3 regions of the Paenibacillus sp. OAS669 genome follow, and region 3 is predicted to be linked to each of the others. Evidence: riboswitches for the same ligand, from Rfam matches in the RefSeq annotation. Region 3 holds a riboswitch; each other region holds the start of a gene.
The links. A riboswitch is a leader RNA that binds a small molecule or an ion and turns the genes downstream of it on or off. The one in region 3 is predicted to bind cyclic di-AMP.

Region 1 (7,688 bases), on a different contig from region 3:
AACCGTCACAACGGTTGGATAAGTATAGGGAATATAAGCCATTGCCATAGTCTCCTTTGCTTGTTTTGATACCAACAATGTATGCTCGGGAGACAAATCGTGATACTTGACCTAGAGAAATAGGCATTTGTCATGCATAAAAAAAGAGAGCGGCACCGCCGCCCAAAATCCAAAGTTTCTATTTGGCAAAATAATATATGATAGCGGCGATGATTAGAACAATGATAATGATCCATGTGATAGTACCCGCTTTAGAGCTGCTTTTTTGGTCAGGTGGGGATGCGGCTTGATCCGTTGAGCTTAAGAAGGTTCCGCAATACTTACAGACAATGTCTCCGTCACTCATCTTTTCATTACATTTTGAACAAAATTTCACCATTTGCATCACCCGCAATCTGATGGATTTTGTTAACTAGGCGCTTCATTACATATGTATGGTTCAACCATCGTTCCATCCATATCCAGAATGGATTGATAAACAATAAATATGCTTAAAGTGAGATGAATTGCTCGGATTCACAAGGCTGCATTGACACGTGGAGATTATTGGAATTATGATGTCTAAAGGATCCTTTACACGTCCGCAATGACTTCCCTATGAGCTTAATGCTTAGGAAAGCCTCGTTTGACAATGATCATGTATAAAAAGAAAACAGCATTCGGAGGAGTTAACCATGAAACCGACTTTATCCAAGCCGGAAGCGATGATATTTGATTTGGACGGAACTTTGTTCCAGACGGAAACGCTGCTTCTGCCGGCTTACCATGCCACATTTGACCAGCTGAGGGCTGAAGGAGCCTATTCGGGACCTACGCCGCCGGAGAGCGAAATATTGGGGAGCCTGGGGATGCTGCTCGAGCATATATGGCAGCGGGTGATGCCGGATACGGATGTTCAGGTGCACCGCAGAGCGGATGAATTGCTGCTGGACTATCAAATTCAGGGTCTGCTGCGCGGGGAAGGGCGGCTGTACGATGGAGTTGCGGATACGCTGAAGGCGCTGCATGAGCAAGGCGTTCGCCTGTTCGTAGCGAGCAATGGGCTGGAGTCTTATGTGAAAAATGTTATTCAGCATAAAGGGCTGGGACCTTTATTCGAAGGTTTATACAGTGCCGGAGAATTCAGAACCCGTTCCAAGGTGGATCTGGTCCGCATGCTGTTGGAAACCTATAACGTAAAGACGGCCTGGATGGTCGGGGATCGTTCCTCTGATGTGGAAGCGGGTCTTGAGAACGGGTTAACGGTTATCGGCTGCGATTATGCCGGTTTCCGTAAAGAAGGGGAGCTGGAGGGAGCCCATGAGCAAATCGGCAGCTTTAGTGAGCTGTTCTCTCTGCTTCAGACTTCGCTGCAGCAGTCCCGATAAAACATCAATTTCAAAAAGGTTGCACTTGGAGCTGTCAATTTCATAGGAAATTAATGGGGAGGCCGGAATTTCGGTCTCCCTTTCATTTACATCCAAAGTCTGTTTTTTCGCGGAATAACCCCTATGCAAGCTGAAATATTTTACAATCCTCTACTTTTTCTGGCTGCTCAGGTATGCCGATGGAATAATTTGCACCATGAAATAGCCAGGTGCCCATGCTACACTAGAGTGGCTCAAAAAACCAGAAACGCGGTTTCAACGCCGCTTGGGTTATATAGGGCAAAATCATAATAAAGGCCGAAGCTAATAGAAGCACGGGGGAACCAATCTTTGGGGTGAAGCCGCATCAGCGGCAGGGTGATTGACCTTTGACCCGAATCCGTCAGCTAACCTCGCAGGCCGAAAAAAGGAGAGGTTTATTTTGAATCGTTTGATGAAAATTGTTTTGACAAGTGCTTTGGCACTTAGCCCGATTATCGGTGTAACTGGAGTATCCGCAGCTCCCGCAACAACATCTACCGTATCGAGCACCAAGGCGTCCACATTATCTGTTGCCGCTAAACGGGACAAGGTTGTTAAAACGGCGCTTTCTCTGCAGGGTAAAGTTCAGTATGTTCCGTGGACACAACGCCAAGAGGCCCACGCTCCATATAAAACGGACTGCTCCGGTTTTACGGCTCTCGTTTATAAGCTCGCTAACATTGGAGTTACTCTAGTTGATAGAGACGATGACCATCAAGCCCAAGTAGGAACAAAAATCACTTCCTACAAGAACCTGCAAAAGGGCGACCTGCTGTTCTTCGGTAACATTGGAAGCTCGAAAAGCATGAAAGACGTAGGCCACGTCGGGATCTATATCGGTAACGGTAAAATGATTCACAACATCAACAGCAAATCCGACGTGAAAATTTCGGATATTAACTCGAGCTACTACAAAAACAAATTTATGTTCGCTAGAAGAGTAATTAAATAATAGGGCACGTACCTTAATCTAGCCTGAATATAAAATAATAAAAGCCTTCCAAGCCTGGACCCGGAAAACGGTCCGCTTGGAAGGTTTTTTCCATATTTACAGCTGTATAAGTTCGATGATCCCTGCAATGTTCCGGAATCCGCTGTGGAGACAAGGCATCACTGTGAGATTCTAGCGTTAAAGAATTTTAAAGTCCGATTGATGATGGTATCTGGGGATATGTTTTTTTAAGTGATGGACCATTTTTGACATGCGCTCCGCTTCGTTTCCATTCCGGTTTGGATGCTTTTCCAGCGTGTTTAATAATGGAACGACCCGAAAAGCGGTACGTCCTTTAATCTTGGTGCTGCGAGTCCAAGTAGGGATAAAATCGGCCTGAACGATCTGTACTCTTCCATCGTCATGCTTTCGAATATGAAGACGGTTAATAAGACCGGTCAGCGTATGATCGTTTCCGTATAATCGGGTGGAAACGAAATTCCCCAAGGAATAAGCGGCGTACCTTTTTTTCTTGACCCCGGTAATATCCCTGGATTCCTGGAAAATAGCCGGTTGGATGACATGGGAATGCGCCCCGAGAATAATATCGGCGCCGTGCTTGAACAGTAGTTGGAAGTAGCGCTTCTGCTCCTCATTCGGATACTTGCTGTATTCTCTTCCGAAGTGCATGCATACGATAATAAGATCCACCGATCTCGACTTTAGCCTTCGGATATCGGATATGATTTTGCTTGGACTAATCCGATTGACGGCCCAGGATTGACCGCTTGGTACCGGGATTCGGTTGGTTGTTTTAGTATAGGACAAAATACCGATTTTGATTCCTTTGACATTTTTAATCAATAGCTGCTGAGAATCTTTGTGCGTGCGGAAAGTTCCCGTATGCGACAACCCCTTGGAGTCAAGCACCTTAAGGGTTCGTTTCAGTCCGTTAATGCCGCAATCCATACAATGGTTGTTTGCCGTTGTCAGTACGTCGAATCCCAGCCTTTTCAAAGTGCTCGCAAAGGAATCGGGACAATTGAACAGCGGCCAACCGGTTTTGGCGCTTCTTCGCGATACGGTGTACCCGATCTCCGGGCCTGAAAAAGTGGTTTCAAGATTTCCGATGGTTAGATCCGCATCACGCAAATAGGGAGCAACCGGTTCAAATATCTCGTCAAAGGAATAACGCTTCTCTCCGGTGACTCTGGCGCTGCCAATAAGTCGATATTTCATTAAAAAATCTCCGACCGCGGCGATCGTAATGTCCGTACTCATGACCCATCCCCGTTTCTGTTGAAATAATCGTCTGCCGGGCCCTCGAAGAGTGGAACCGCATAATATCATATGAGCCTGCCGTTGGATCTGTCTTTGCTTTATAAGCCCATTTTTAGAGGTAAAGTGTGCAGTCCTATATGGATACAGGCCAGGTACTCTTTGCTTTGGAGCCGAATAGTATAAGTAACGTCATATTGCTGGTTGTATGTATTGGCGTTCAACCGCTGCTCATCACACGGAGGAGATCCTACAGTGAAAGGAAATTTGCTTAAGTATCCCGGCGGAAAATGGTTGAAGCACGAGGCGCTTTGGAGTGAAGATGCGCTTCGCTCCCTATTGCCGGAGACGGAGATGTTTTCTGCGGACACGTTCATTCAAATGATCGAAAAGCATACGGTCCTTTTTCTCAAACCGGATCTTGGAATGAGGGGACAAGGCATTATCAAGGTATCACGGGAAGAAGGCGGAGCCTGCATCGTCAGGACAGCTGCAAAGACCTACAGATACCGTAACGTAAATGATGCCTCCCACAAGCTGAATAAGCTGACGGAGGGCAAAAGCTATATTGTTCAGCAAGGGATAGATTTGATCAGGATTAAAGGAAGCCCGGTAGATTTCCGGGTGCTGCTCCATATCGGACCTAATAACAGGTGGAGATTTTTTGGAATCATGGGGAAGGTAGCGGCCAAAAATCAATTCGTTACAAACCACAGCAGCGGCGGAAAGCCCATCCGGCTGCACCAGGCCCTGTCTCTTACGCTTGGCATCGGAAGAAAGGACGCCCCCCAGTGGGATGAACGGATCAAGAAGCTATCCTTTACCATTGCCAGAGCCATGAAGAAGCATTATCCGAACATTACGGAGCTGGGACTGGACATTGCCATTGATAAAAGTCACAAAATTTGGCTGCTCGAGGCCAATACCAAGCCTCAATATCAGTTATTTAGGTACCATGCCAATCCGTATCTGTATGGAAATATCGTCAAATCTGTCCGGCATCTTAGGGCCGCGGCGCTTACGAAAGCGTCACGGCGTTAAACCGGAACAAAGACCGTTAGGGAAGAAAGCTTCTTTTGTCATAACGACAGAGGAGCTTTCTTTTTTTAATCCGTCTAATGCAGACAGGTTGGTTCATTTGTCCCTATCAACGGCTTCCGCCGCAACGTATTGTACAATATCCGAAGGTGACAAGTATGAGAATCAGTAAGCATGTGCTGGCGAAGAACAGTAAGTTCGAGACGCCTTATTACATTATCGACGGAGAGCTGCAGGGAAGCACGGTTATGATAACGGCAGGTGTTCAAGGGACAGAACGGGCAGGCTTTCTCTCTGCGAAGAAGCTGCTAGAACAGCTTCGAAGCGATGTTATCCATATCCGTAGCGGAAGGTTGATTATTATTCCTATTGTCAATCGTATCGCTGTTCGGCGGCGTATAAGGGGAGTTCCGGATCTGAACCGGACGTTCCCGAGACGCTATGGCAAAAGGCGTGCCCGTCATCCGCTCTCTAGAGCGGTGTTCCGGCTTGCACGAGAGCAGGGTCCGGATTGGTACGTGGATTTGCATGAAGCGAACGGGTTGTTCCGAATCCAACCGAAGGCATTGGGACAAACCTTAATCGTCAATCCGGGAAGCAAGGTCATTCCAGCCGCCAAAAGAATCATTCGACGAATAAATCCATCCATCAAGAGGAGATCGAGACGGTTCTCTCTCCTTCAGCGCAAATTGCCCGGTTCGGGCCGTTCAGCCGCGTACCGTTTGCTGCATGCCAAGGCCATAACAGTAGAAACGGGAATCAGATTGCCCCTCGAAGAACGTATCCGATACCAAATGAAAATAGTGAGCAGCATATTAAAAGAAGCGGGTTTAATCAAAACAGGGGATGAATCCTGACAAAAGAAAGCGCCGCTTGGGTTTAAGCGGCGCTTCGCAGGGCTGTGTGAAATGATGGAATGAGGGCTGAAAGAAAGTTGAACCTATTGTTTTACAACCTGTGTATATTTGGTGTTAGTCGTTATGTAAACCGTTTTGCCATTCCATTTTACTTGATACCAGTATTGGTTGGCTTTCTTGATCAGTTCCGCTTTTTGCCCCAGCTCCAAACGTCCTACCGTAGCTGAGCTCGAGCTTGCAGAGGCTTTGAAGGAAACCCATCCGTTCTTGGTAACGACGTATTCCTTCTTCTGTGTATTTTCAGCCGGCGGAGTTGGCTGCGGCTGTTGTCCGGAGCCCGAATTAGAGCCGGAATTAGATCCTGAGTTAGATCCGGTATTAGGCCCAGTCCAAGCAGGAACCTTTTTTTGAGGCGGGAGTACATAAGAGCTTGGAATCACTGGAGGATTGATTTTATGTCCTGCCATGCCGGTAAAGCCTGCGTCAGGCACTACGCGCCTAGCGGAATGGAAGTTCTCTCCCCACCAGTAGGACCAGCTGTCGATGGTACCAAGGCCGGTAGGATTACCGTCATCCCGGGTTCCGAGAACGACCGGCTGACCGTCGCGATTGGTCCCCATGTAGATGGCAACGTGGGAAATATGGTCTTTCTCCTGCCAGGTTAGAATATCGCCGATCCGCAGGTTCTCAATGCCGGTCAGCTGCCATTTTCCATTCACTTTTTTCTTGCCCACCCCTGCTACCTTGGTTCCAACGGAATCATAGTTAGCGGATGTGCCCGTAATGTTAAAGCCGAAATCACCGTATACGAGTCGAGTGAAGCCGGAGCAATCTTCATAGCCGTATTTTCCATAAGCATCGTTTCCGTGCCCATAAACGAAGTATCCGTTTTCCATATACCAGATGGCTCTGTCAACGATTTGATAAGCGAGAGAACCAGAGACATTCGCATACTTGCTGCGGAAATCCGCTACATTATACAATTCATCTTTTACATAACTGTCCGCATTAATGTACTTGTTGTATTTGGCAATGGCTTCGGAAGTGGTATAACTTGCATTAGCGGAAGCTATTCCTGTAATTCCCAGGGACATTGCTAACGTTAAACCAATAATTCTTTTCTTCAATATTACCATCTCCTTCTCTTAGTTCCATAACCTCTCCTAATATGGGTTACTTAACCATCATAACAAGGGTTGTCCAACCATTTCACTGGTAGATATAGCCAAGCGGCTGACGGATGTATTTATTTGGAAATACCGAATCGGTGAAAGCTGCTGGAAATGGGTCTTTATTTTCTCATTAAAGGGCTTCATTTCCTTATACGGCGCGGGTTTAGTGCTTCCAAGGGTATCCGGGAGGGAGAGATTATGGAAGGAAAGCGTTGTCATAAATTAACACATCTATATATTTCCATCCATCTTATTTCAAGCGGAAACTTCTGGGATGTGTCATCTATATATGGGTTTAAATGTAAAATGGCAGCGTGGAAATTGACGCAGGGAATCTTTATCCGGAGAGAAGGCACGGAATCTTTCACCAAGGAGAAAAAGCCCACATATGATGAAGTAGTTCGTTTGTTATGTTCCAAGCATAATGCTGTCTTTATGGCAAGTCGATGCTGGGAAGGGGTTTCTCATGAAAAGAACAAAAGTAAAGGTACAAATTCAAAGCTCCGGCGTCTCTTCAGAAGGTTCGACTATCAAACTTAGTGAAGCCATAGCGAAAAAATGGAAGATTCCCTTTCATACTCCTCTGAAACTATGCTTCGGAATGGACCGGCAGGAGGTTACGGTAGTACCTTCCTCCAAAGTCGGCGTCCTGCAAGTCAGCGAGTCTCTTGCTTCCAGATGGAATTTACCCATCAACGAAAGCTTATGCCTTCGCTATAAAACGAAGGCGCGTACGCTTCATATCGGCCCGCTTATCGGCGTGATGGTCAGCCGTGTGTTTACGGATAATCCGGATAAACCGTTTGGCGTGAATACTGCGTTTTGCCGGGAACTGACGGAAACGTGCAAAAAATACGGAGCGGCAGTCTTCTTTTGTACTCCCAAGGATATGCTGGGTGAAAGTGATACCATCCGAGGGTGGCGGTTTACGAACAAATGGGTAAAATCAAGCTATCCGCTTCCCAATGTGATCTATAACCGTCTGACATCCCGGAAAACGGAAAATTTGGCGAACGTTCAGCAG
Region 2 (7,688 bases), on a different contig from region 3:
GCAGCGGGCGCATCCTTGCCTGCCGCCTGCTGTGCGGGCTTCGCCGTAGACCCGCTGTTACATCCAGCCAGAACGCTGCCGCCGACAATCATCATACTTGCGGAAACAATGAGCGCCTTACTTGTTTTGGTCAATGCCATCCCCTTCTTCCTTTATCTTTGATTAACCTTTGACAGAACCGAGCAGCATGCCTTTGGTAAAGTGCTTTTGAATAAAAGGATAAATGATAATAATAGGTAAGCTCGCCATAACGACCGACGCCATCTGCATCGTTTCGGTAGGCAGCATGTTCTCCGCATTTTCAAGCGGCTGCTGCGTGAGCATCAACAGCTCGCGGATAATGACTTGAAGGGGGAACAAGGTGCGGTCGGTGACATACATGATTGCTTGAAAGAATTCATTCCAATGCCCTACCATGTAAAACAAGCCAACCGTAAGCAGTGAAGGAACCGATAACGGGACAACCATCTGCATCAGAATGCGAAATTCCTTCGCTCCGTCCATCCGGGCCGATTCGAATAGCTCCTCAGGCAGGTTTTCAAAGAAGCTTTTCATAATAAGCACATTGAAGCTCCATACCGCATTGGGCAAAATCATAGACCATACCGAATCCAGCAGGCCTAGCGATTTAACAACCAGGTAGGTCGGGATCAGCCCTCCGCTGAAAAGCATCGTGAATACGACAAGCAGCAGGAAGACTTGACGGCCGGGCAGCATTTTGCGGCTAAGCGGATAAGCCATCAAAATGGTCAGCGCAAGATTAATCACCGTTCCTACTATGGTAATGTACACCGTCACCCAGAATGCGCGAGGAATAGCGGACTCGGTCAGCAGCTTCTCATAGGCGGTAAACGTCGCCGACTTGGGGAGTAAAATGAATCCCCCGTTCTTAAGCACCTCTGAAAAAGGGGTGATCGATACCGAGAAAACATACATGAGGGGAAATATGGCAGCCGCGCCCGCCAAGCCAAGCACCATGTACACCAGTACATTGATGAAGCGATCCTCGAAGCTTTTTACCATATCCCTTCCCCCCATTTCTTGGACAGCTGATTGGAGCCGATAACCAGGATCATGCCGATCACGGACTTGAAGAGCCCTACAGCGGCACCCAAGCTAAAGTTCAGCTGCTGCAGCCCGGTTCGGAACACCCAGGTATCCAAAATATCCGCGACCTGATACACTTGAATGTTATACAAAATATAAATTTGGTCGAAGCCTGCATCCAGAATGGTGCCAAGCTTTAAAATAAGCAGAAGCACGATAACGTTGCGAATCCCTGGAATCGTAATATGCCATATCATCCTCAGCCTGCCGGCACCGTCCACTCTTGCTGCCTCATACAGCGTCGGATCAATGGCCGTCATCGCCGCCAAATAAATGATGGCCCCCCAGCCGAGGTCTTTCCATATTTCAGAGCCGACCAGTATCGTCCGGAAATAATCCGTAGAGGTTAAGAACCCGATCGAGCTGCCTCCCGATTCCACTAGCCAGCGGTTGACGAGACCCGAGTTTTGCGAGAATAAAGCAATCAGTACCCCATAAATGATGACCCAGGATAAAAAATGCGGCATGTACGTCAACGTTTGAACGACAGTCCTGAACCAGCGCACCCGGCATTCGTTAAGTAACAGCGCCATGAGAATCGGGGGTACCGTTCCGAAAACCAGCTTATACAGGCTGATGAGTGTCGTGTTCAGCAAAAGCTGAGAAAAGTGTGGCGAGTTGAAAAACGTTTGAAAATGTTTGTACCACGGATCCGCCCATGAACTGCCGACAATCCCCTCCAGCATATTGAAATCTTTGAAGGCGATAATGACGCCGTACATCGGGAAATAGCGGAATACAATGTAATACAGGACCCCCGGCAGCAGCATGATATAAAAAGCCCGAAACCCCCATATCCTTCGGCGAAGCAGCTTCAGCCCCTGTTCCTTTTGCTTTATCATCTGTACGTCTTTTATCGAAAGCTGCCGCTCCACAAGATCACCTCCTCTTCATTTTGTATGCGTTTTCTTCTACAAAATTAAGTATACCGACCTGTTCTCAGAGGTTCTATACAGTGATCCTGCGAAACTGTCTCAATTCTTGCAAACGCTTTAATTGGTATGTATATAAGCCGGAATTTCAATCCGAATCAAGGTGCCTACGTCAGGCAAGCTGGCGATACGCAGCCCAAATTGTCCCCCGAAATGAAGCTGAATCCGCTCCTGCACATTCATGATGCCGATGCCGGTAAAGCGGTGCTTGCTGGGCGCCTTTTTGCGTTCGGAGAATACATTCTCCAGCTGATCGGAGTCCATCCCCACCCCATTGTCGCGAAGATAAACAATAAGCCGTCCGCGCCGCAGTTCCGTGCGGATTCGGATCATCCCCTGGACCTTTCGCGGAGCTAAGCCATGGAAGATGGCATTTTCCATTAAAGGCTGCAGGGTCAGCTTTAAGATGCTGCAAGACAGCGTCTCAGGAGCAATCTGCATTTGAAAGGTAAACTTATCCCCGTAACGCACCGTTTGAATGTGAGCATACATCCGGAGTCCTTCCAGTTCTTCCTCCAGCGACACGAATTCACTGCTCTTGTCGAAGCTGAACGACAATAAGCCGACCAAAGAACGAATCGTCTCCCGCACGGCATCGGTTTTTTGCTGCTTGGCCAAGCTGCTTATGCAAGCAAGTGTATTATATAAGAAATGCGGCGCAATCTGGCTTTGCAGCATCTTGAGCTCGTACTGTTTCTTGCGCTGCTCCATTTCCTTTGTCTCTACCAGCAGCCCATGGATCCGTTCCATCATCGCGTTATAACTCTTGGCCAGCCGCCCGATCTCATCCTCCCGTTGAACGGATATGCTCGGCAGCACCTCAATATCGCGGACACGGTCCATTTTGGCTACGAGCATACGCACCGGATAAGTAATATAGCGGCTCATGATATAGGAGCTTATCAGCAACAGCAGAATCCATACCGCTGCAGCCGCCCTATAGTTGTTGTATAAACTAATGATGTTTTGATAAAAATAACGGTCTTCGATAAAAGAAACAAAGTACCAGCCAAGCTTATTCATCCCTGACTTGACAGCGACAAGCTTACTTCTTGCTCCATCTATTTCTGTCACACCTACAGGCAAATCCCCAACCTGTTCGATAAAATCGCTGTTCAGATCCGGCGGAAAAACCTTCGTATTGTACGGCAGCAGATCATAATAAAACATCGGCCAGCTCGTATCGTATGTATTGACCACGTGATTTTTATTCGTAATAATCGTAAAGGTTTGATTCTTGGAGCTCATGAGCTGTAATAGCATGGTCGTTAGCCTCACTAAATCCACTTCCACGACAGCCATCCCTTTCAATTGATCGCCTGCTTTGGACCTAATAGGAAATAGGAAGGCGACCGTCTTGCCTGATAACGGAGATTCATACGGCTCGCTGATCATGACACCGTAATTTTTACGGGCTTGCTCGTAGAGCTGAGCAAGATGCGGATTGCCGATAATATCGTAATAAACCTGGGTGTTGGACAGCACTTTACCGTCTGAACGTACGAAATATAAGGTTTTGTACAGTGTGCTGTTATTGGCTGCATAGGTGCGCAGTACATTGACTGCCTCCTCCTCTTGCCCGGGTTCGAATAGATCCTCCCGTGCCGAAAGCAGGAGAAGAATGTTTTGAACATTGTCCAGATAGGCGTCCATATAAAGGTTCGTACGGTCAATTATCACCTGCGCGTCGGACAGCACCTGCTTCCGGAACAGCTGCTCCGCATCGTGTAAACTGTTCCAAGCCAGCAGCCCGAACAGCACCAGGGTGCCGCTAAAAAGAAACAACGAATGCTTCGTCGCTATGCTTCTGCTTCGAAACCATTTCAACAATCGTTTCATTCCCCGGCACCGCCTTTCTTATATTCCGTTGGAGAAACGCCAGTCCGGCTGCGGAAAAGCACAGAAAAATAGCGATAGCTCGGAATCCCCACTTGCTCGGCAACCTCGTATACTTTCAGGCTTGTTGTTTGTAACAGATGAATGGCTTTGTCGATTCGCTTCATCGTCACATATTCATTGAACGACTCGCCTACCTCTTCACGGAATAATCTGCTTAAGTAAAAGGAACTGAGCCCTACCCGTTCCGCGGCCCACGTTAATGTAATCGGTTCTGCGATATGATTGGAGATGAGCTGTATCGCTTGTGCCACTTCTTTGCGATACTTCAGCTTCCCCCGGTTTTCCACCTCCCGAATGACCATCGACAGGAGCTCCGAAGCCGTTCTTGATGCTTGCAGCTTCTGGATAAGCTCCTGCTGTTGAGCGTTATCTCGCTCCCCCATCCATTCTTTCCGGTTGGAGATCAGCCACGACTTTAAGCCAGCGGGCTCAGGCCTTACTTGATTCACCCATTCCGTTAGCCGTCCCTGGCAAAATTCGATTAACAGCGCCTTATCGGCCGCTGTCTGTCTCATAAGCTCCGTCAGCATTTCAAAATTTAACGCATTGGATAGGGTTCCATCTACAGCCGATCGGCTGATTGATGGCCGGATCGTTCCTGAAGCCGCTGACATTTCATAAACAGCCCCCCCTGTATCATAGAAAACAGCCGTGGCTGGCAGCTTGGTAAGCTCAATGGCAGACAGCAAGTCAACCCCGGATGAAATGCTAGGCCCAATGACGGCATAGAGGCTTACGGCTTCACTTAAATAAGAGGCCCGCACATCGATGGCGGATTGAAGCCGCTCCAGCCACTGCCTGGTTGAGAGCAGTATGGTCGTCCCTGTTTCTGGGGCAGCCCGCTGGATCCATATATAATCCGTCGGTCCAAGCGTTATCCAACGCCAGCACGGATTGTCACGGTCATCGGTAAGCTCCCGCTCACTTAACAAAGACTGGAGCTCATGATGGGCGAACATTTCCTCCTGCGGCCGGACACTGACATGCAGACGGATAATCCTTATTGGCCATAAGACGCTCCAGCTTTTTAAAATGGCATCTATCGCTTCCACCCGTTTTGGTTCTTTGCCTGTGCTGCTTAACAGTCTTGTCAGCTCCCAGCGCTGCCTGTCTATCTCATTGCGCCTATAATTGTACTCCCGCTGAATAGCTTCACGGGCTTTATTCAGCACATGCTCCAGTTCCGTATCCAGCAGGGATACTTTGATCAAATATTCTAAAGCCCCCAGCTTCAATGCTTCCTTGGCATAGGCAAAATCACTATGACAGGTCAAGAGCACAACCTGCGTCAGCGGAAACTCCTGCTTGATCCGCCGAAATAAGTCCATACCATCCATAACGGGCATCGTAATATCTGTAATCACCACATCGGGTCTGAGCTTACGGCACAGCTCCAATGCTTCTTCACCGTTTTCCGCTTCCCCTACCAGCTCGGCAAGGCTGTTGTGCCATGGAAAGAGCCGGAGCTCCTCTCTTAACGGCAGTTCATCGTCTACCACTAACACGGTTAACAATTGCGATGGATGCATCCGCTATCCCTCCCAAGAAGACGCTTACAATCCAGTAGTGATCTCATCATAGCATATCGATTTCGGAGCACCTATACAGTAATCTTGTAAAAAAGTATAAAATGCTGTTGAGCTTCACAACTCTTTCATTTCACGTATTAAAGCAGGACAAATTCGAAGATATCAGTTCTATTTTTTCTAATAGATGCGGCCTGTCTGCTTTGGACTTCAGTATGAAAACAAAGCGGCTTTCTTCAAGCGTAAGGAAGCTGCTGTTGTTTCTATCGCCCAATGTTGGAAGACTTTGTGCCGTGAAATCTGTATAGGCACGTGCTACAATGAAGTGGCTCAAGAGAGCCCGGCAGGATGCACAACGAACCGGGCATGAGCAAACAAACAAAACTATCAGGCCGAAGCTTTCTATGAAAGCACGGGGGACCCATTCTATGGGGTGAAGCCGCGTCTTGCGGCAGGGTGCTTGCTCTTTGACCCGAATCCGTCAGCTAACCTCGCAGGCCGCGAAAAGGAGAGGATTTTGTTGTTGAAAGGTTTTAAGAAAGTTGTCTTGACAGGTGTACTGGCCCTTAGTCCAATCATCGGCGTTAGCGCCGTTTCCGCCGCACCGGCGAATACTGTGTCTGCTGGCGATTTGTCTCAAATCACTCAACAGTACGGAATCGATCTGAATTCCTTGCTGCAAGGCCAAGGTCAGAATCTAGGAAATATTGATTTGAATTCCTTGTTGAAAGGTCAAGAAGGAAAATGGCAAACGATTGGCTCCGGTAATAACCAAGGGCTGGCAGGAATCATCTGGAAAAACTTCCCTAACATGAACTTTAATTGCAACCCTGGTCAAGGTCAGGACCAAGGTACTACAGGCAATACGGACTCCGGCTCCGGTTCCGGCACTGTAGATAACGGCTCCGATAACGGTAGCGGTACTGCAGATAACAGCGGAACTACCGAGAACGGCACTACGAACAATGGCAGCGGAACAGAAAATAACAGCGGTTCCCAAGAAGCTGTAACGGATTCTCAATCCGCCTTCGCGGACCAAGTCGTTACTTTGGTGAACCAAGAGCGTGCCAAAGCAGGTCTTCCTGCATTGACTTCCGACAGCAAATTGGCGAATATGGCCATGGATAAAGCTAAGGACATGTACAGCAACAACTATTTTGACCATACTTCCCCAACGTACGGTTCTCCGTTTGACATGATGAAGCAATACGGAATCAGCTACACCTATGCAGGTGAAAACATCGCCAAAGGCCAACGTAACCCTGAAGAGGTTATGAACGCTTGGATGAACAGCGCTGGTCACCGTCAAAACATCATGAGCCCTAACTACACCAAAATCGGTGTTGCTTACTACAACGGCGAATGGGTACAAGAATTTATCGCGAACTAATATTTCTTAGGATTTCACAGCCCTCGGCGCTTCATGCACCGGGGGCTTTGCCGTACATAGAGATCTTTTTTTTGCCAAGCGCCGAACCATTTTGAAACCGCTTGCATATACATAGAATAGACCCCTTATGAGGTGTTGATGGCTTATCTCAATTTTCGGGAGGTGTAATCATGGCGGTTAAAAATTTGTTGGCTGCGTTGATTGGTCTCTTGTTTGTCTTTGGCCCTCATTGGATTGATTTGACTCACGAAAGCGCCGTTATCACCAGTGTTGTCTTTGGTTCCCTTCAATTCATCGCGTCGCTTCTGGCTTTCATTTTCAAAGCATCGGGCTGGAATTCATGGCTGAACTGGATTTCGCTGCTGGCCGGCATTTGGTTTGTTATTTTTCCCTTCGCTTACTTAACGGGCCTGGGGGAATATGTCATCTACGTCGTACTTGGCATTACAAGCGTCATGCTGAATTATTATACGATGAATGAAGAATAAATAAATTTCCGTTATACTCCTTATAAAAACATTCTGATATACAATCGTCCCCGCTTCGTATATCGTAAGAATAGGCATCTATTCGAATGTAGGAGATGAGGAGTATGGCGCAATCTGAGCAAAGTCCATCAGTAAACGAGGTTTTTCTGCAAGAAAGCATTGAAGCGTTTCAAAGCATGAAGCAATTGGCCGACAAAGCGATGAAGCAAGTGGATGATTCCCAATATCACTGCCTCCTTGATAAGGAATCGAACTCTCTTGAAGTGATGATTCTTCATATGCACGGCAATATGCTGTCCCGCTGGACGGATTTCTTGACTTCCGACGGGGAAAAGCCTACAAGAGA
Region 3 (7,688 bases):
GAAGCTGGCGTTCATAACGCCGCCGAAGAAGGCCGCGATGCCGGTTAACAGACCCAGGATCAATCCGAGTCCTACGAGCAGCTCGCCGAAGGCGACAACGAATCCGAACACCTTGGCATTTGGCAGTACGAAGTGCTCCAGAAAGCCCGCATACCAGCCGGTAACATCCTTGCCGGCCTCGGCTTTGGCTAATGCCCCCTTGATGAACCCTGTCAAAGCGGTTCCCGCCTTATCGCCGGTCCATGCAGGATTCGTTATTTTTCCCCACCCGGATGTAACCCAAGTGTAGCCGACATAGAGGCGAATGATTAACCAAATCAAACCTGCCCGGGTGCTGCTGAATAAAAAATGGGAAACGGGATTTTCGGGTATTACGATTTCGTGCTTGCTCATAGAATAACCTCCTCAATGTAAAACCGTTCGCTGTGGGATATATTGGATGGCTTTATTGTAGCTGGAGCTCGAATAATTATATGTGATATTTATCACAAGATGCCTGGGAATGTATTATTTCCATCATCATGGCCGTAACATCCAAGAAGTACCAGGGTTTATAAGGCTTTCCTTACTCCGGTAGGTTATAATCGTATCATAACGAAAAGGAGGAGGAGCAGAATGAGAATCGTAACGATTTCCGGCAGCTTGCGCAAGGTATCCTCCAATACAAGGGTGCTGCAGGCCGCAGCGGCTTTGGCGCCGGAGGGGATGGAGCTGGTTAGCTTTGAGGGGATAGGGGATCTCCCGCATTTTAATCCCGACTTGGATGGAGAGGCTCCACCGGCTCCGGTAGCCGTATGGCGAAAGACGCTGCAAGCGGCAGATGGAGTGATGATCTGTACGCCGGAATATGCGAATGGAGTGCCCGGCGTTCTGAAGAACGCCTTGGATTGGCTGGTCTCGTCGGGAGAGCTGGTGAATAAACCGACGGCCGTCATAAGCGCTTCCCCGCTAGCGACCGGAGGGAAGGTGGCTCATGCTTCCCTGATGCTGACTCTAGGTATGATTACCGCTCACCTGTTCGAAGGAGGACAGCTGTCCATCCCTCTCGTATCCAAAAAGATCAATGAGTTGGGCGAATGGACGGATGCGGAAACGGCTGAGGAGATAAGGCGATTGCTTGAAAGGATGTCGGATGCGGTACTAAAGCGGAGAAGCGAGTGAAATAGAAGGGAAATATTATTGCCCCTTCATGTGGTCTGAACTATAATCTTATATGAATAACACCGAAAGGAGGCAAAAAGCGATGGAAACTATCTTCACGTGCGATGCGTTGGGGAAAAGTGTAAAAGTTTCAGGAGATTTTCATGCAACGGGATACGTCTGCCCTTTTTTAGCTATACATGGTTTAGAAGAAGATAGCTACCGGACTTTTTTTGCCTTCATGCGTCATTAGCGAATATAAATGTTCCTAAATGAATGAATGGGTCGGCGCCGGTGCTGCTGCGGCGTCTTTTTTGTTTTCACGGATATTCTTTATACCGCGTAGAAAGGGTGAGCAAGCGTGGTTAAGAAAGCAGACGATCAAGCCTCCTAAAATAAACAATACTAATGATTTTAGGAGGCTGTCCAAAATGAAAGCAAAACCAAATAACCTTGCACACAATCGAGCATCCGTAAAAGGGTTCATAATGGTCCTTATCTTATCCTCTCTTTTGGCTGCAATCACGGTGGATATGGTGAATCCTGTTCTTGGCCTCATCGGCGATTCTTTACATGCTGCGAAGGCACAAGTAAGCTGGGTAGTAAGCGGAATTACACTTTTACTTGCCATTGGAATTCCGCTTTATGGCCGAATGTCGGATTTTTTTGAACTGAGGAAGCTGTTTGCTTTTGCCGCTTCCGTACTGGCGCTTGGAAGTTTGATTTGTGCCCTGGCTCCGAGCCTTCCGTTATTGGTGTTTGGCCGGATGGTTCAAGGGGCGGGAATGTCTGCGATACCGGTGCTATCGGTAGTCTCTATTTCTAAAGTGTTTGCAGAAGGAGAACGCGGAGCAGCATTAGGCGTTGTTATGGGATGTATCGGGATTGGAACAGCATTTGGGCCGATATTCGGAGGCTTTGTAGGGCAAGCCTGGGGCTGGCCTGCGCTATTCTGGATCGCTTTTGTACTGTCACTTCTTATCGTAGTCGGGGCTGTCTGTACTCTACCGGTAATAAAACCGGAAATTGAACAGGAACATGGACAAAGAATGGATTGGATCGGAGGCGTTCTGCTTGGCCTTACCACGGGATTATTCCTGTTTGGTTTAACGCAAGGGGAAAGCGTTGGCTTTACCTCTTTAGCTTCCTTAGGAAGTCTTTTTGGAGCCGTATGTGCCTTGGTTGCGTTTATTTGGCGTATTCGTACGGCAAGCGATCCTTTTGTACCTGCGATCCTGTTCAAAAACAGGCCTTATATTCACGCGGTCGCTGTGGCTTATTTATCGGCTTTTGCCTATTTTGCGGTTCTAGTATTTGTACCGCTGCTCCTTGTAGAAGCCAACGGACTTACCCCTGGAGAAGCGGGGGTAACGCTGCTGCCAGGTGGTGCGGCTGTCGCGCTGCTTTCGCCGTGGGTTGGCCGAATATCTGACCGTGCCGGGAGCAAACCGCTTGTCATTGCCGGGTTAATCGTGATGGGAATATCCACTCTGTTCTTGTCGATAGCTTCGGGGGCATCGGCCCTTTTGGTTTCGTTGGGGGTCATCGGGGTAGGGATAGCTTTCGCTTTCATTAACTCGCCCGCCAATAGTGCTGCTGTAGGTGTTCTTGAGAAGGCCCAGGTCGGGGCAGGAATGGGATTATTCCAGGGAGCATTATATTTCGGGGCGGGATCAGGAGCCGGCATCATCGGAGCTTTTCTGCATGCACGCAGCGATGCTTCCCATTCGTTAAATCCATTCTACAAGTTTGAGGCGATAGGTTATTCCGACTCCTTTCTGGCGGCTGCTATTGCAGTCATCTTCGCTCTGATAGCAAGCTTCGGCTTGAAGAGCGACAGGAAGTAACACCGTTCAAACCATACTGACTGTACTGAAGCAGCCTTATAGCGAGGCGGCTCGAACTGTCGGCAAAATCTTGCCGGCAGTTTTTTTTCGGGGGCTTCCGTATTTCCTGCCAGTATAGTTAAACGTTCGCAGGTCCCATCCGACTGGTCGAAATTGGAAGGGTGAGAAAACGGGTTCAAGTGGAACTTTTTCGGGTAACCAATCGTATAGAAGAAAGAGAGCCCTGCAGGCTTGTCCGGACGCTGGAGACGTAACGGAGGCAAACGCTGAGGGCTTCAAAAAAAGTTGCGCGATGCTTCTATTTGCTGTCGGTCATCACAGCTTGGTACTGCTCTTCCGACAGGATGCGTTTCGCTGTGACAAAACGCTTGGCGTAGTAGGAATCGCTAAGCTTGGTCACGGTAACGCCTTTGTTTGTGGCGGAATGGTAGAACTTTCCGTCACCAACATAAATACCGACATGTGAGATTCCTTTGCCATCCGTGTTATAGAACACAAGATCGCCTGGGCGTAGCTCATCTTGGGACACCGTTGTACCGATCGCTGCTTGTCCTTTAGACGTATGAGGCAAATCGATATCGAATTTTGCGAAGACGAAGGAAGTGTAGCCGGAGCAATCGAAGCCTTTTGCTGTGGTACCCGCCCATTTATAAGGCGCTCCCAGCTCTTCGTTCACGGCTTGACTTAGCGGCGTTTCCGCAAAAGCGCTTCCTACTTGAATGCTGCAAAACAGTGCCACAGAAACGGCAAAACCAAAAAACTTTTTCAAAGGAAATTTTCCCCTTCCGATGCCTACGAGGTTAGCTTAAGGGTTCGGTTGAAGGCTCCCTATGATCACTCTGTTGCGAGATCAATTCACCCGGGTATTTGGATCCCCCGTTTTCCGCTGTGGAAATTCGGCAATATGTACGTTATTTTTGTTACGACTACAACAATTCGATCAAATATGCAGTTTTCCTCCCGCCGTCATAAAAAGTTCACAATTATAAAGGTTTTTTTGCTATATTTCTCGAAATTTCTAAAAAAGCAGTAGATGAAAAGGTTTACAATGAAAAATCATTGGGAGGAAACGGGGTGTTCCCATTCATATTTCGACAAAATGCTGAGTCGTTTGACATGGGCGTCGTCCAAATCGTGGAACATTACTGTCTGTAGTGGGGATGCCCGATTTAGCGGGCTATTGACTTTATGGATAAAATCTGTTATCTCACATTGGATGGCATGAATTGGGATGTAACCCTGAACCCTAAAACATGAAAAAACCGTCGCAGCTTCCAAGGGGATGCGGACGGTTTTTTTGATATATTAAAATTTAGCGGATCAGTTAGTTTCTATCTGCCGGTCAGGACATCGGGGGAAGCTATTCGCTTTTGGCGGACCAAAGCGCGTATTGAGCCGTGATCTCCCACATTTTGCAGAACATATGGATGAAGCGGTAGGCTTGAAAGCCGAGAAGAGCAAGGAATCCGGCCCATATCATGGTGGATGTCACGACGGCGGCGGTAATAAGAAGGCCGATCAGCGTAACCGTGACAGCGATCAACAGAGCTGGAAGAACGTTGCGCAGCAGGAGGGATACGGAGAATAAGGATGACTTTCCGCATACTTTCCCGAATTGCAGATACATAAACAGCGTCTGCAGAATAAACATGTAGGCCAGATAGGCCCCGAGCCAAGGCAGCAATTCCTGCGCGGCCGCATACAGTGTTGCTTGCTTGCTGTACAGCTGAGCTGCTTTGGGGATCAGCCAGTACAGCGGGCCGAGCTGCAGCGCCATTTGGGCCAGGTAGTAGCCGAAGAACGGTAAGGTCAGCTCACGTATCCCTTGGACGAACCGGTAGCCGGCGTTTAATTCGGTATGCTTAAGTGAGTAGTATACGCCGGCGTTCAGCACCGGGGTGAGCAGCATGCGGGCCAGCAGCAGCCCGAGCCCCCACAGAAGGTAAGGCTGCACGAGGTCGGTCTTCGTCAATTGGAACTGGCCTTCGATCCAGAAGAGCTGTACCGCTTCACGGGCCTGCTCTTTGCCGGGATAGCGGCGGAGCAAGGGGAAGACGATGGAGTGGATCCATTCGAAGAGCCCGAGCCCCCACAGCAGATTATAAATAAATAGAGTGCATACGGTAAAAGGCTGGTTCCAGGCTAAGCCCAATCCTTTTTTTATTAAATTCAACATAAGCGCTTGCTCACCTCACCATGCGACCCAGCCGAACAAGGTCTCGATTAATTTGACCACACCGACATTCCAGCGAATGGATAGCTTGCTGTCCACATTAGTTTTCATAAAGCTGTTGATTCGCTTGTTTTCCAGCACGATAGAGTAATGCGGGTCGATAGAAGCGTAATCCAAAGGCGCCGTGTGATTCAGCTTGAACTGGACGTCGGCGTCGATCCCGTCCCAGGTTTTGTCAATTTGCGAGCCATCGGCAAAATGGAAGCGGATGGGAATCGTAGAATAGGTTCCCCCGAACCTTTGAATGCGGACCGTATTTTCATATAAGGGCTGTCCTTCCTGGACAACCTGCTTGCTGTGAATACCGGTCACGGCGTAGTCTACCATAAGGCCGTTATAGACATATTGATCGAAGAAGGCTGCCCAGCTCGTCTTGGTCACGTCCTCCAGTACTTTCTGGAAATCGGAGGTCGCCGGATGCTTGAACTTCCAGCGCTGGAAATAGGTCTTCATCACACGGTCCATCGTATCCCGGCCGATTTGCTGCTCTAGCGACTTTAATACCAGCTTGGCCCGGATGTAGACGTTCTCGGCATATTGATTGTGGCCCCGGTACCCCCAGGAATCCAGCTTGAGCGCCGCCGGAGAAGTCATGTAGCTGGACTCCACGAGCAGATTCGGCTTAACGCCGTACTCCAGCTCCATCAGCTTATCCTCGGCATAGGAGGTAAAGCCCTCATCCAGCCAAGCTTCCTCGAATTCGTTGTTCGCGACCATGCCATACCAGAATTGATGTCCAATTTCATGTACGATCACCCGCTCGAGCTCCAGGTCCGGCTGTTCGCTGGCTGCTCCCCAACCTGTGACGAGCGTCGGATATTCCATGCCGCCTGCTCCATTGCCGTTCTCGGGCGGTACAACGATCGAGAGCGTGGAGTACGGGTAGCTGCCGTACCATTGGGAGAACCGTGCCAATGCTTTTTTGGCGGCGGTCATGTAACGGTTTTTAAGCTGCTCGTGCTTGGGATCGAGATACAGCTTGATGCGGACGCCCGGAATTTGCTGGGTGGCGTAGGGCTCTTCATAATAAATGAAATGAGGGGAGGCGGCCCAGGCAAAATCATGCACGTCATCGGAGTAGAACGAATAGGTTTTCGTCTTCCCGTCGTCTGCGGGCGGCTTCGTCGGAAAGCCGGTGGCTGCAACCGTGTAGCTGGACGGCACTTTGATGCGTACGTCAAAAATGCCGAAATCCGCATAAAACTCCGAATTGCCGTGATATTGGTGCAAATTCCAGCCCTCGGCCGTGCGTCCTCTGGTACCTGCCGGCTCATAGACGGCTACCTTCGGGAACCACTGCCCAGCCATGATGAAATCGTCGGCGTACCCCATCCTGGCGAACACAGAAGGGAACTGAACGGAAAAGTTGGTTTTCAGCGTGATTCGCTCTCCGGGGTTCACCGCCTTGGGCAGGGTGATTTTCATCAAGGTCTGGTCATCCTTGTTACCGTCGTCGGGCTGAACATACTCCATTTTGGAGACGAGCTCCTCGCCCTCTAACGTTTTGATACTGCTGATGTCCATATTCCCTGTATTGTTTTCTGTGCTTTTATCTTCCCTCAGCTTGCCGCCGGACTCTTTCATGAAGGTCGTTTTTTTGGATTTGAACGCATTCGGGTACATGTGGAAGTAAAGCTCTTGTACCGGCTGGCTTCCGGGATTTTTCCAGGTCAGCGTCTGAGTGCCGGCAATCTGCTTTTTCGCCGCATCCAGCTCGACGTTCATATGATACTCGACGATGCGGGAGCTGAGCGGCTGCGGGGCAGGCTTCTCGATAGGCTTGGCCGGCAAGCTGGGAGGCGCCGGCGTTGCGGGCTCATTCATACGTGCTGCCACGGGCTTGGCCAGAGGCTGGAGCTGAAGACCCAGCGAGGAGCCGTCCGCTTGAGACAGATCGAATTGATACGGTTGAAAGTCGGGCTCTCCCTTCAATGATGAGGAGGTCATGGCGACGGGATTCGGTGCGAGCGAGCCTAATAGTGCCGCCCCCTCGCGCAGGTCGGATAGAGAGAATGGAGCTTGCTGCGGAAGGCCGCCGCCCGGCAGGGCTCGGCTTGCAAAGGTTGCTCCGCTGGCAAGGACTACGAGAAGACACCATTGCGCGAGTCGGTTGCCGATAACATTTTTCATCTATTTTTCACCCCGTTGACAAGCATCTACAGCATGTATATGTTTGTGGGACGAGGATTATTTCTGCTCGGTACAAAAGAAATTTTTCAGGCTGCTTACCCTGTCCGCTGAGGGCTGTATCAATAATTTTTCGTTTTTAGTGGAAATAGGGGGGGCATTTTAGCTAAAATAGAAGGAACGGGCAAGACGATAACATTAAAGACGGATGGTGCCATTAATGGATATAAATAAGGATCAAGCGGCGGATAAGCCGAAAAAATTGAACTCTCTCAACATTGTCAGCGGCAAGGTGGAGCATCGTGGCTTTGGCGCAGGATCTATCGACCTGAGCCAGCTGT

Region 1: it holds a riboswitch for cyclic di-AMP, as region 3 does, so the genes downstream of both, GGC63_RS03825 (C40 family peptidase) here and GGC63_RS14595 (C40 family peptidase) in region 3, are expected to answer to the same signal.
Region 2: it holds a riboswitch for cyclic di-AMP, as region 3 does, so the genes downstream of both, GGC63_RS03055 (CAP domain-containing protein) here and GGC63_RS14595 (C40 family peptidase) in region 3, are expected to answer to the same signal.

What each region holds. Positions count from the first base shown of each region.
Region 1 covers NZ_JADBDR010000001.1:958,026-965,713, reverse strand. Annotated here, with positions in the region: gene GGC63_RS03840 (hypothetical protein) at 1-42, opposite strand, end outside; gene GGC63_RS35295 (zinc-ribbon domain-containing protein) at 179-379, opposite strand; gene GGC63_RS03830 (HAD family hydrolase) at 675-1,367, shown strand; cyclic di-AMP (ydaO/yuaA leader) riboswitch at 1,653-1,783, shown strand; gene GGC63_RS03825 (C40 family peptidase) at 1,789-2,340, shown strand; gene GGC63_RS03820 (CapA family protein) at 2,518-3,600, opposite strand; gene GGC63_RS03815 (YheC/YheD family protein) at 3,853-4,638, shown strand; gene GGC63_RS03810 (succinylglutamate desuccinylase/aspartoacylase family protein) at 4,794-5,492, shown strand; gene GGC63_RS03805 (C40 family peptidase) at 5,576-6,619, opposite strand; gene GGC63_RS03800 (YheC/YheD family protein) at 7,131-7,688, shown strand, end outside.
Region 2 covers NZ_JADBDR010000001.1:764,815-772,502, forward strand. Annotated here, with positions in the region: gene GGC63_RS03030 (extracellular solute-binding protein) at 1-140, opposite strand, end outside; gene GGC63_RS03035 (carbohydrate ABC transporter permease) at 163-1,023, opposite strand; gene GGC63_RS03040 (ABC transporter permease) at 1,017-1,877, opposite strand; gene GGC63_RS03045 (sensor histidine kinase) at 2,100-3,878, opposite strand; gene GGC63_RS03050 (response regulator) at 3,875-5,467, opposite strand; cyclic di-AMP (ydaO/yuaA leader) riboswitch at 5,845-5,979, shown strand; gene GGC63_RS03055 (CAP domain-containing protein) at 5,988-6,854, shown strand; gene GGC63_RS03060 (hypothetical protein) at 7,025-7,342, shown strand; gene GGC63_RS03065 (DUF1572 family protein) at 7,447-7,688, shown strand, end outside.
Region 3 covers NZ_JADBDR010000006.1:28,760-36,447, reverse strand. Annotated here, with positions in the region: gene GGC63_RS14615 (DoxX family membrane protein) at 1-393, opposite strand, end outside; gene GGC63_RS14610 (NADPH-dependent FMN reductase) at 616-1,161, shown strand; gene GGC63_RS14605 (hypothetical protein) at 1,244-1,393, shown strand; gene GGC63_RS14600 (MFS transporter) at 1,572-2,987, shown strand; gene GGC63_RS14595 (C40 family peptidase) at 3,286-3,756, opposite strand; cyclic di-AMP (ydaO/yuaA leader) riboswitch at 3,762-3,899, opposite strand; gene GGC63_RS14590 (hypothetical protein) at 4,348-5,163, opposite strand; gene GGC63_RS14585 (M1 family metallopeptidase) at 5,179-7,350, opposite strand; gene GGC63_RS14580 (YwhD family protein) at 7,568-7,688, shown strand, end outside.